3 regions of the Allobosea sp. R86505 genome follow, and region 3 is predicted to be linked to each of the others. Evidence: predicted binding sites of a transcription regulator. Region 3 holds the regulator's gene; each other region holds the start of a gene.
What was found. The regulator LexA, encoded in region 3, represses DNA repair genes until DNA is damaged. The targets are predictions, from matches to a motif close to TGTTCNNNNTGTGTTCNG.
Positions count from the first base shown of each region.

Region 1: a site for LexA is predicted at 1,772-1,789, ahead of SJY11_RS03860 (helicase-related protein). Genes of this name have one in related genera too.
Region 2: a site for LexA is predicted at 1,661-1,678, ahead of SJY11_RS22440 (DNA recombination protein RmuC). Genes of this name have one in related genera too.

Region 1 is NZ_JAXHPY010000001.1:802,616-805,889, reverse strand. Features, by position in the region: gene SJY11_RS03875 (cupin domain-containing protein) at 1-39, shown strand, start outside; gene SJY11_RS03870 (MerR family transcriptional regulator) at 112-558, shown strand; gene SJY11_RS03865 (alpha/beta fold hydrolase) at 682-1,569, shown strand; gene SJY11_RS03860 (helicase-related protein) at 1,880-3,274, shown strand, end outside.
Region 2 is NZ_JAXHPY010000001.1:4,651,208-4,654,481, reverse strand. Features, by position in the region: gene SJY11_RS22445 (OsmC family protein) at 1-431, shown strand, start outside; gene SJY11_RS22440 (DNA recombination protein RmuC) at 444-1,628, opposite strand; gene def (peptide deformylase) at 1,749-2,324, shown strand; gene fmt (methionyl-tRNA formyltransferase) at 2,517-3,274, shown strand, end outside.
Region 3 is NZ_JAXHPY010000001.1:3,294,951-3,298,224, reverse strand. Features, by position in the region: gene SJY11_RS15845 (ComEC/Rec2 family competence protein) at 1-1,745, shown strand, start outside; gene lexA (transcriptional repressor LexA) at 1,739-2,479, opposite strand; gene SJY11_RS15835 (molybdopterin molybdotransferase MoeA) at 2,588-3,274, opposite strand, start outside.

The sequences.
Region 1 (3,274 bases), 2.5 Mb from region 3:
TGCGAAGTCGTCAGCGCCTGCACGCCGCCCTCCTTCTGACCGCCGGCGCTTGACCGCGACCCGTCCCGCGCCCACCTTGAACTCTAGAGACTAGAGCTTTGGAGCGAGCCCATGCCCACCGCGACCACCGCAGAGCGCGTGATGCCGATCGGAACGCTGGCCGAGCGCACCGGCGTCAAGGTTGAGACGATCCGCTATTACGAGCAGGTCGGCCTGTTGTTGCCGCCCGAGCGCTCGGAGGGCAACCAGCGACGCTATGGCAGCCGCCATCTCGAGCGCCTCGCCTTCATCAAGCATGCCCGCGATCTCGGCTTCGCCGTCGAGGCGATCCGCGCCCTGCTCAGGCTCTCGGACAATCCGGCGATGGCCTGCGACGAAGCCCATGCCATCGCCGTCGCGCATCGCGACGAGGTGCGCCACAAGATCGCGCGGCTGCGCTCGCTGGAGGCCGAGCTGGAGCGCATCGCCGCGACCTGCTCCGGCGGCGTCGCCGCCTGCGACTGCGCCATCATCGAGGCGCTCGCCGATCACGGCCGCTGCAGCCACGCCGCGCATTGACGCAAGAGCCGCCCCTGCGCCTCCTGTGGAGAAGCGCTGGCGCATGCCCCTCCTGCACGCCATCGCGATTGCGGCGCGAGCCGGCCAGACGCTAGCCTTCGCCGGAAACTGTCGGGAGCCACCATGTCCAGCGACTTCGCCACGCCGCCCGGTCTTCGGCATCGCCAGATCGCGGTGCGCGACACGACGCTGCACGTCGCCGAAATCGGTTCCGGGCGCCCCGTCCTGCTGCTGCATGGCTGGCCTGAATTCTGGGCCACCTGGTTGCCGCTGATGAACCGGCTCCACCCGGATTTCCGGCTGATCGCGCCCGATCTGCGCGGCTTCGGCGACAGCGCCAAGGCAGCCTCTCCGCGCAGCGACGTCGGCGCCAACAGCCATGCCGACGACATGGCCTCGCTGGTCGGCGCGCTCGGCCTGGAATCGGTCGGCGTGGTCGGCCACGATGTCGGTGCCTATGCCGCCCAGGCGATGGCGCGGCGCCACCCGCAGCTGGTCGAGCGGCTGCTCTTCTTCAACTGCCCGACCCAGAGCATCGCCGGGCGCTGGGTCCATGATGGCCATGTCAACGAGGTCTGGTACCAGTCCTTTCAGCAATTGCCGCTGGCCGAGTCGCTGATCGGCCTCAGCCGCCAGTCCTGCGCGCTCTATGTCTCCTATTTTCTCTCGCACTGGTGCCATCGCAAGGATGCGTTCGATCCGGCGCTCGAGCTCTGGATCGACAACTTCATGAAGCCCGGCAATCTGCGCGGCGGCTTCGACTGGTATCGCAGCCAGAACGCCGCCCGCCTCGCGGCGATCGACGGCCATCCCACCCCTTCCGTCCGCATCCACCAGCCGACGCGGGTGCATTGGGGCCGGCACGACCCCGTGCTGAAATCGGAATGGGCCGCCTTCGTGCCCGAGCATTTCGACGATGCACAGATCACCTTCTGCGAAACGGCCGGGCATTTCGTCCATGTCGAGGCGCCCGACGAAGCCGCGGAGATCTTCGCGGAGGTCTTCGGCTGAGTGCCGCGCCCGCAGCCAGCTCTCGTTTCCCGGCGAAGCATGCCTAGATAGGCCCTGCGGCAGATGATCGTCATGCGCGCGACCATCGGAGGACAGGCGATGCCGAGACACCGATCCCGCTCGGGGGGACGCGCGGCGGCTCCATCCGCCCCTGGCGAGAACAAATCCCGATTCCACGCGAGTCAGCGATTCGGGCCCGCTTCGTTCGGGACTCGTTCCGTTTCCTAGTTTCATCGCTCGCGCTGCGCCGCCGCGGCCCGGCCCCCGGGGCGCCGCCGTGCAGCGCTCACCATGATCGGCATAGGCCTTGATCCCTCCACGCTCGCTGCCTCCCTCGGTCCGCGCCAACGGCGTCACCGCCGTGCTCGGCCCGACGAATACCGGCAAGACCCACCTCGCCATCGAGCGAATGGTCGCCCACCCGACGGGCATGATCGGCCTGCCGCTGCGGCTTCTGGCGCGCGAGGTCTACCAGCGCGTCGTCGACAAGGTCGGCGCCGAGGCGGTGGCGCTCGTCACCGGCGAGGAGAAGATCAAGCCGGCCCGGCCGCGCTTCTGGGTCTGCACCGTCGAGGCGATGCCGCGCGACCTCGCGGTCGATTTCGTCGCCATCGACGAGATCCAGCTCGCGGCCGATCTCGACCGCGGTCATGTCTTCACCGACCGGCTGCTGAACCGCCGCGGCCGCGCGGAGACGATGCTGATCGGTGCCGGCACGATGCGGCCGGTGATCGAACAGCTCATCCCCGGCGTGAATGTCGTGACGCGCCCGCGCCTGTCGCAGCTGATGTTCGCCGGCGACCGCAAGATCACGCGCCTGGCGCCGCGCTCGGCCATCGTCGCCTTCTCGGTCGAGGAGGTCTACGCCATCGCCGAGCTGATCCGCCGCCAGAAGGGCGGCGCCGCGGTCGTCCTCGGCGCGCTCTCGCCGCGCACCCGCAACGCCCAGGTCGAGATCTACCAGTCCGGCGACGTCGACTATCTCGTCGCCACCGACGCGATCGGCATGGGGCTCAACCTCGATGTCGACCACATCGCCTTCGCCGCCGACAAGAAATATGACGGCCATCATTTCCGGAAGCTGAACCCGGCCGAGTTCGGCCAGATCGCCGGGCGCGCCGGGCGCCATCTGCGCGACGGCACCTTCGGCACCTCGGGCCGCTGCCCGCCCTTCGAGGCGGATCTCGTCGAGGCGATCGAGAATCATCGCTTCGAGCCGGTGCGTCAGCTCCAGTGGCGCAACACCGATCTCGATTTCCGCTCGGTGGCACAGCTTCTCGACAGCCTGAACCTGCAGCCGACGGAGCCCGGCCTGACGCGCGCCCTGATCGCGGAGGACATGTCGACGCTCGAAAATCTGGCGCGCGATCCCGACATCAGGGCGCTGGCGCAGGGTCGCCCCGCGGTCGAACGGCTCTGGGAGGTCTGCGGACTGCCCGATTACCGCAAGATCGCGCCGCAGCAGCATGCCGACCTCGCGACCACCCTCTATCTGCGGCTGATGCGCCATGGCAGGCTCGATATCGACTGGTATCGGGCCCAGCTCGCGGCGCTGGATCGCACCGATGGCGAGATCGACACGCTCTCGGCACGCATCGCGCAGGTCCGCACCTGGACCTTCGTCGCCAACCGTCCGGACTGGTTGCCCGATCCTGAGCATTGGCAGGGGGTTGCGCGTCTTGTAGAGGACAAGCTCTCGGACGCT
Region 2 (3,274 bases), 1.4 Mb from region 3:
CCCTGAAGGCCAAGGGCGAACTCGACGATCAGCACATCGCCTGCAAGGTCGAGACGGGCCGCGCCATCGCGCTCGCGGGTCTGCACCCGGCGACCGGTGGCTCGGGCGCCGAACTCTGCTCGGGCGACATGCTGCTGGAGGCGCTGGTCGCCTGCGCCGGCGTGACGCTCAAGGCGGTGGCGACCGCGCTCGAGATCGAGCTCAAGAAGGGCGTCGTCCATGCCGAGGGCGATCTCGACTTCCGCGGCACGCTCGGCGTCGCCAAGGACGCTGCCGTTGGCTTCAAGGCGATCCGGCTCTCCTTCGAGGTCGAGACCGATGCGCCGCAGGAGAAGCTCGACACCCTGCTGAAGCTGACCGAGCGCTACTGCGTCGTGTTCCAGACGCTCAATGTGAAGCCCGAGCTCAGCGCGACCCTGTCGGTCGCCTGATCACCCGGCCGCTCACTCGGCGGCCTTCTTCAGGGTCAATCCCTCGGCGAAGGGCAGCGTCGGCTCGCCCTTTGCCTCGTCGAAATCCAGTGCCACGATGCGCTCGCCGCGGCCGGTGATCTTGCCCGCCGAGGTTCGCAGGCCTGCCACATCGTCCTGCGCCTGGCGGAAATGCTGGTCGAGCTTCTCCGCCCGCTCGCCGAGCCGGCGGACATCCGCCAGCAGCTTGCCGACCTCGCTCTGGATCACCTGCGCCTCCTCGCGCATCCGCGCGTCGCGCACCAGCGACTGCATCAGCTGGATCGCCAGCGCGAGCAGCGAGGGCGAGACGATCATGATCCGGGCGCGATGCGCCTTCTGGATCACGTCGTCGAAGTGCTCGTGCAGATCGGCATGGATCGATTCCGAGGGCACGAAGAGCAAGGCGAGGTCCTGCGTCTCGCCAGGCAGGAAATAACGCTCGGCGATGTCCTTCACATGCACGCCGACATCGTTGCGCACCCGGGCGGCAGCCGCCTTGCGCGCTTCCTCGCCGCGGGCCTCGCGCAATTGCGTGAAGCTCTCCAGCGGGAATTTGGCGTCGATGACGAGACCGCGCCCGTCGCCAGGCAGCGTCACCAGGCAATCAGGCCGCTTGCCGTTGGAGAGCTGCGGCTGGAAGGCGAAGAAGGCGCCGGGCAGCCCGTCGCGGATGATCGCCTCCATCCGGCCCTGGCCATAGGCGCCGCGCGCCTGCTTGTTGGAGAGCACGTCGCGCAGCGTCACCACCTCGGAGGTGAGGCTGGTCAGGTTTTTCTGGGCGCTGTCGATCACCGCAAGCCGCTCCTGCAGCCGGCCCAGGCTCTCGCTGGTCTGGCGGACATTCTGCTCGAGGCCCTGGCCGACCTGATGACGCAGGCCTTCCATCCGGTCGGCGACGAGGCGCGCGAGATCACCCTGCCGCGTCGAGAGGATTTCCGCCATGGACTGCATCCGGCCGGTCAGCTCCGCCTGGAGACGGTTCATCTCGGCGACCTTGTCGTCGGTCTCGCGGGCGCGCTCGGCGGCGATCAGCGCCTCCAGCGCCCGTCGCCGGCTGCCGCGCCAGGCGGAGAGCGCCAGCAGCAGGAGGAGCCCGAGGGTCGCTCCGCCGAAGCCGAGCGCGGCCTGCGCCCAGGTCACCGGCTGGTCGAGAAGGAGGAAGGCGATCTCTGTCATCCCGGCAGGATAGCCGATTCGGGTGAATCAGTTCGAACGAAAGCGGAACGGTTTGACCCGCGATGCGCGAGCGCTTATGTGGCCCGTCCACCACCTGAAAAACCGCGCAGACACAGCTCCATGGCCATCCGCCCGCTCGTCATCCTGCCAGACGCCCAGCTCCGGCTGGTCTCCACCCCGGTGGCCGAGATCACGCCTGAGATCCGCACGCTCGTCGCCGACATGTTCGAGACGATGTACGACGCGCCGGGAATCGGGCTGGCCGCCATCCAGATCGGCGTGCCCACGCGCGTGGTGACGCTCGATGTCGCCAAGCGCGCGGCCAGCGAACGGGCGGATCCCGAAGACACCGACGCTGAAGACGCCCAGGAGAAGCGCGATGCCCAGCCGCGCAACCCGATCGCCTTCATCAATCCGGAGATTACCTGGTCCTCGGAGGAGCGCAGCGTCTACGAGGAAGGCTGCCTCTCGATCCCGGAATACTACGAGGAGGTCGAGCGCCCGGCTGCGGTCAAGGTCGCCTACACCGATCTCGACGGGAAGCGGCAGGAGATCGAGGCCGACGGTCTGCTCGCGACCTGCATCCAGCACGAGATCGACCATCTCAACGGCGTGCTGTTCATCGACCATCTCTCGCGCCTCAAGCGCGAGCGCGTCACCAAGCGCTTCGCCAAGCAGGCGCGGCGCGAGGGGTGACGCAACCGAGTTAAGACCTTCCGCAGCCCTCATCCTGAGGAGCGGGCGGAGCCCGCGTCTCGAAGGATGCTCCAGACGTAGCCGGAGCCTCCTGGAGCATCCTTCGAGACGCCGCTGCGCGGCTCCTCAGGATGAGGGCTCACATAATCAGGCGGCGGGCCATGCCTGCCCAGTTGAGGTAATATCCAGCGTATGAGTTTGCGCGTCATCTTCATGGGCACGCCCGATTTCGCGGTGCCGACCCTGACCGAGATCATCGGCCAGGGCCACGAGGTCGTCAGCTGCTACACCCGCGCCCCGGCCCAGGCCGGCCGCGGCCTCGAACTGAAACCCTCACCGGTACACAGGGCGGCCGAGCGCTTCGGCATCCCCGTCTTCACGCCCAAGACCCTGAAGACGCCCGAGGTGGCTGAGCAGATCGCCTCCCACCAGGCCGATGTCGCGGTCGTCGTTGCCTATGGCATGATCCTGCCGCAGGCGATTCTCGACATCCCGGAACTCGGCTGCCTCAACCTGCATGCCTCGCTGCTGCCGCGCTGGCGCGGTGCCGCGCCGATCCTGCGTGCGGTGATGGCCGGGGACGCTGAAAGCGGCGTCTGCGTGATGAAGATGGAGGCCGGCCTCGACACGGGCCCCGTCGGCATGGTCGAGCGGCTGGAGATCGGCCCCGACATGACCTCCGGAGAACTGCACGACCGGCTGGCGCCGCTGGGAGCCGATCTGATGGTCCGCGCGCTCGCCGCGCTCGGCCGGGGTGGCCTGCGCTTCACGCTGCAGCCGGAGGAGGGCGTGACCTACGCCGCCAAGATCGCCAACGCCGAGGCGAAATTGAACTGGGCCCGCCCGGCTCGGCAGGTTCACGATCTCGTCCGCGGGCTCGCACCCTTTCCCGGCGCCTTCGCCGAGATCGATCTCGGCAAGGGCCCCGAGCGGCTCAAGGTCCTGCGCAC
Region 3 (3,274 bases):
CGAGACGCGTCCGGGTCAACATTCGCGCCGGCCAGGTCGCGCCGGGCGATCACATCGCGGCGGTGGCGCGGCTGCTGCCGCCGCCGGGTCCGGCCCGGCCGGGCGGCTATGATTTCGGCCGCGACGCCTTCTTTCGCGGGCTCGGCGCCGTCGGCAGCGTCTCCGGCAAGATCGCGGTGACGCGGCCGCCGCAGGCGCCTCCGGCCGCGCTGCAGATCGCCGCCGCGCTCGACCGCGCCCGCAACGCCCTGACGCAGCGCATCGCCTCCATCGGCGGCGGGCAGGCGGGTGCGATGGCGGCGGCGCTCGTCACCGGCAAGCGCGGGCTGATCACCGAGACGACCAACGCCGATCTACGCGCGGCGGGCATCTACCACATCGTGTCGATCTCCGGCTTGCACATGGTGCTCGCGGCCGGGACGATCTTCTGGCTGGCGCGGGCGCTGCTCGCGCTCTCGCAGACGCTGGCGCTGCGCCTGCCGGTCAAGAAGATCGCTGCCCTCGCCGCGATGGCGGGCTCGGTCGCCTATTGCGTCTTCTCGGGCGCCGAGGTCGCGACCGTGCGCTCGCTGATCATGACGCTGGTGATGCTCGGCGCGATCCTCGTCGACCGCCCGGCGCTGAGCATGCGCAATCTCGCGCTGGCGGCGATGATCGTTCTCCTGCGCGAACCCGAGGCGCTGCTGGGGCCGAGTTTCCAGATGTCCTTCGGCGCGGTGGCGGCCCTGATCGCTTTCGCCGAGCGCTGGGAGAACCGCGGCCGGCCGCAGCCACCGCCGGCGCTGCCCTGGCCGCTGCGCCCGCTGTGGATCGCCGCCTGCGGCATCGTCGCGACCACGCTGCTGGCGACCGCCGCGACCGCCCCTTTCGGCGCCTTCCATTTCCAGACCTTCAACCCTTTCGGGCTGCTCGGCAACGCGCTGGCGCTGCCCTTCGTCTCGCTGTTCGTGATGCCCGCCGCCGTCTTCGGCGTGCTGGCCTACCCCTTCGGCCTGGATGCGCCGGCCTGGTGGCTGATGGGGCAGGCCTCCGAGGTGGTGCTGAAACTGGCGCATTGGGTCGCAACCATCGATCATTCCACCCTGGTGATCCCGGCCTTCGGGACGCCCGCGCTGCTGTGCTTCGTGCTGTCGCTCCTCTGGGCGACGCTGTGGAGCACGAAGCTGCGCCTGCTGGCCTTACTGCCGCTGGCCGCGGGCGTCGCGGTGGCGGCCAAGCCCGAGCGCCCAGCGATCCTGGTCGAGCGCGAAGGGGCCGGCCTGGCTGTGCGCGGGCGAGACGACCGCCTCGTCATAGCCGGTCGGCCGAGCCGCTTCGTACTGGAGCAATGGCTGAGCGCCGATGGGGATGGCCGCAAGGCGGACGACCCGTCGCTGCGCCAGGGTGCCTCCTGCGACCCCGCCGGCTGCGTCCTGACCACAACGAATGGGCGTTCCATCGCCTATGCGCAGGAGCGGCTGGCCATCATCGAGGATTGCCGGCGCGCGGATGTGGTGGTGACGCCGATTCCCTGGACGGCCTCCTGCGCGGCACTGCTGATCGACCGGACCGCACTGCAACGCGACGGGGCGACAGCACTCGTGCCTGGCCTCACGGGCTGGCGCCGCCATGCCGCCGAACAGGAAGGACGCTCACGGCCCTGGAGCCGTCAGCCGCCGATCCAGCCCGCGGCCCGAACAGCCCCTGCGACAGCCCCCGCGCCATCCGTCGCCGAGAGCGTTCCCGAAGCCGAGCGCCTTCAGTAACGCCGCATCAGATTGACCAGCCGGCCCTGGATCTTGACCCGGTCGGGACCGAGCACCCGCGTCTCATAGGCGGGATTGGCCGCCTCTAGCGCGATTGAGGAGCCGCGCTTGCGCAGCCGCTTCAGCGTCGCCTCCTCGTCGTCGATCAGGGCGACGATGATGTCGCCGGTGTTGGCCGTGTCCTGGCGGCGGATCACCACCGTGTCGCCGTCGAGAATGCCGGCCTCGACCATCGAGTCGCCGCGGACCTCCAGCGCGAAATGCTCGCCCGAGCCGAGCATATCGGCGGGCAGGGCGACGCTGTGGCTGCGGCTCTGGATCGCGGAGATCGGCGTGCCCGCGGCGATGCGGCCCATGACGGGGATCGTGATCGTGTTGCGGGCATCCTCGGACGCGGCTTCCACCGACCGGACCCGGCCGGGCAGCCCGTCCTTGGCCGGCGGCGCATCCTTGCCGAGCCCACCCTGGACGACCGACGGGTTGAACCGGCGCGCGCCGGGCTGCAGGCCGCCGCCAGCGCCGTCGGGCAGCTTGATCACCTCGAGCGCCCGCGCCCGGTTGGGCAGGCGACGAATGAAGCCGCGCTCCTCGAGCGCCATGATCAGGCGGTGGATGCCGGATTTGGACTTGAGGTCGAGCGCGTCCTTCATCTCGTCGAAGGAGGGGGGGACGCCGCTTTCGCGCAGGCGCTCCTGGATGAAACGAAGCAGCTCGAACTGTTTGCGTGTCAGCATGATCCCCGCCGGCGCTCTGGAATCTGCCGGTTGTCGCAGATTCGAAACAAATCACGAACACCATACCCGTTCGCGTTGTGTTCCGCAAGCGGATCGGCCGGCCGCAGCCTAGCGCAAACGGATGAAGCGGCAGGGATCGCCCTTGCGGGCGGCCGGCGCGAAGACCGGTCGGATAGCGAGCGCCTGCGCCTGGGCGAGCAGACCGAGCATCGAGGAATCCTGCCGCTCGAACGGCGTCGCCTCCCAGCCGGCCTCGGTCAGGACGAGGCTGGAGCGCAGATAATCCTCACGTTCATCGTTCGCGGGCATGTCGAGGCCCAACAGCCCCGGCTCGCTGCGGTCGCGCTCCGGCGAGGGAATGCCGAGCAGGGCCTCGACCACCGGGACAACGAAGAGATGGCCGCAGACGATCGAGGACACCGGATTGCCCGGAAGCCCGATGGCCACCATCGGGCCGAGCCGGCCCGTCATCATCGGTTTGCCCGGCCGCATCGCGATCTTCCAGAAGCCGAGATCCATCCCGGCCCGCTTGAGCGCCTCCTGGACCAGGTCATGCGCGCCGACGGAGACGCCACCCAAAGTCACCAGCACGTCGCAGCCGGCCTCCCGCGCCTGCCCGATCCGCGCGGCGAGGTCCGCATGGTCGTCGCGCGCGATGCCGAGGTCGAGCACGCTCCCGCCCGCCTGCTCGACCAGCGCGGCAAGCGCAAACGAGTTGGACGCGACGATCTGGTCGGGCCCGACCGGTTCGCCCGGCAGCACGAGTTCGTCGCCGGTGGCGAGGATCGCGACCAG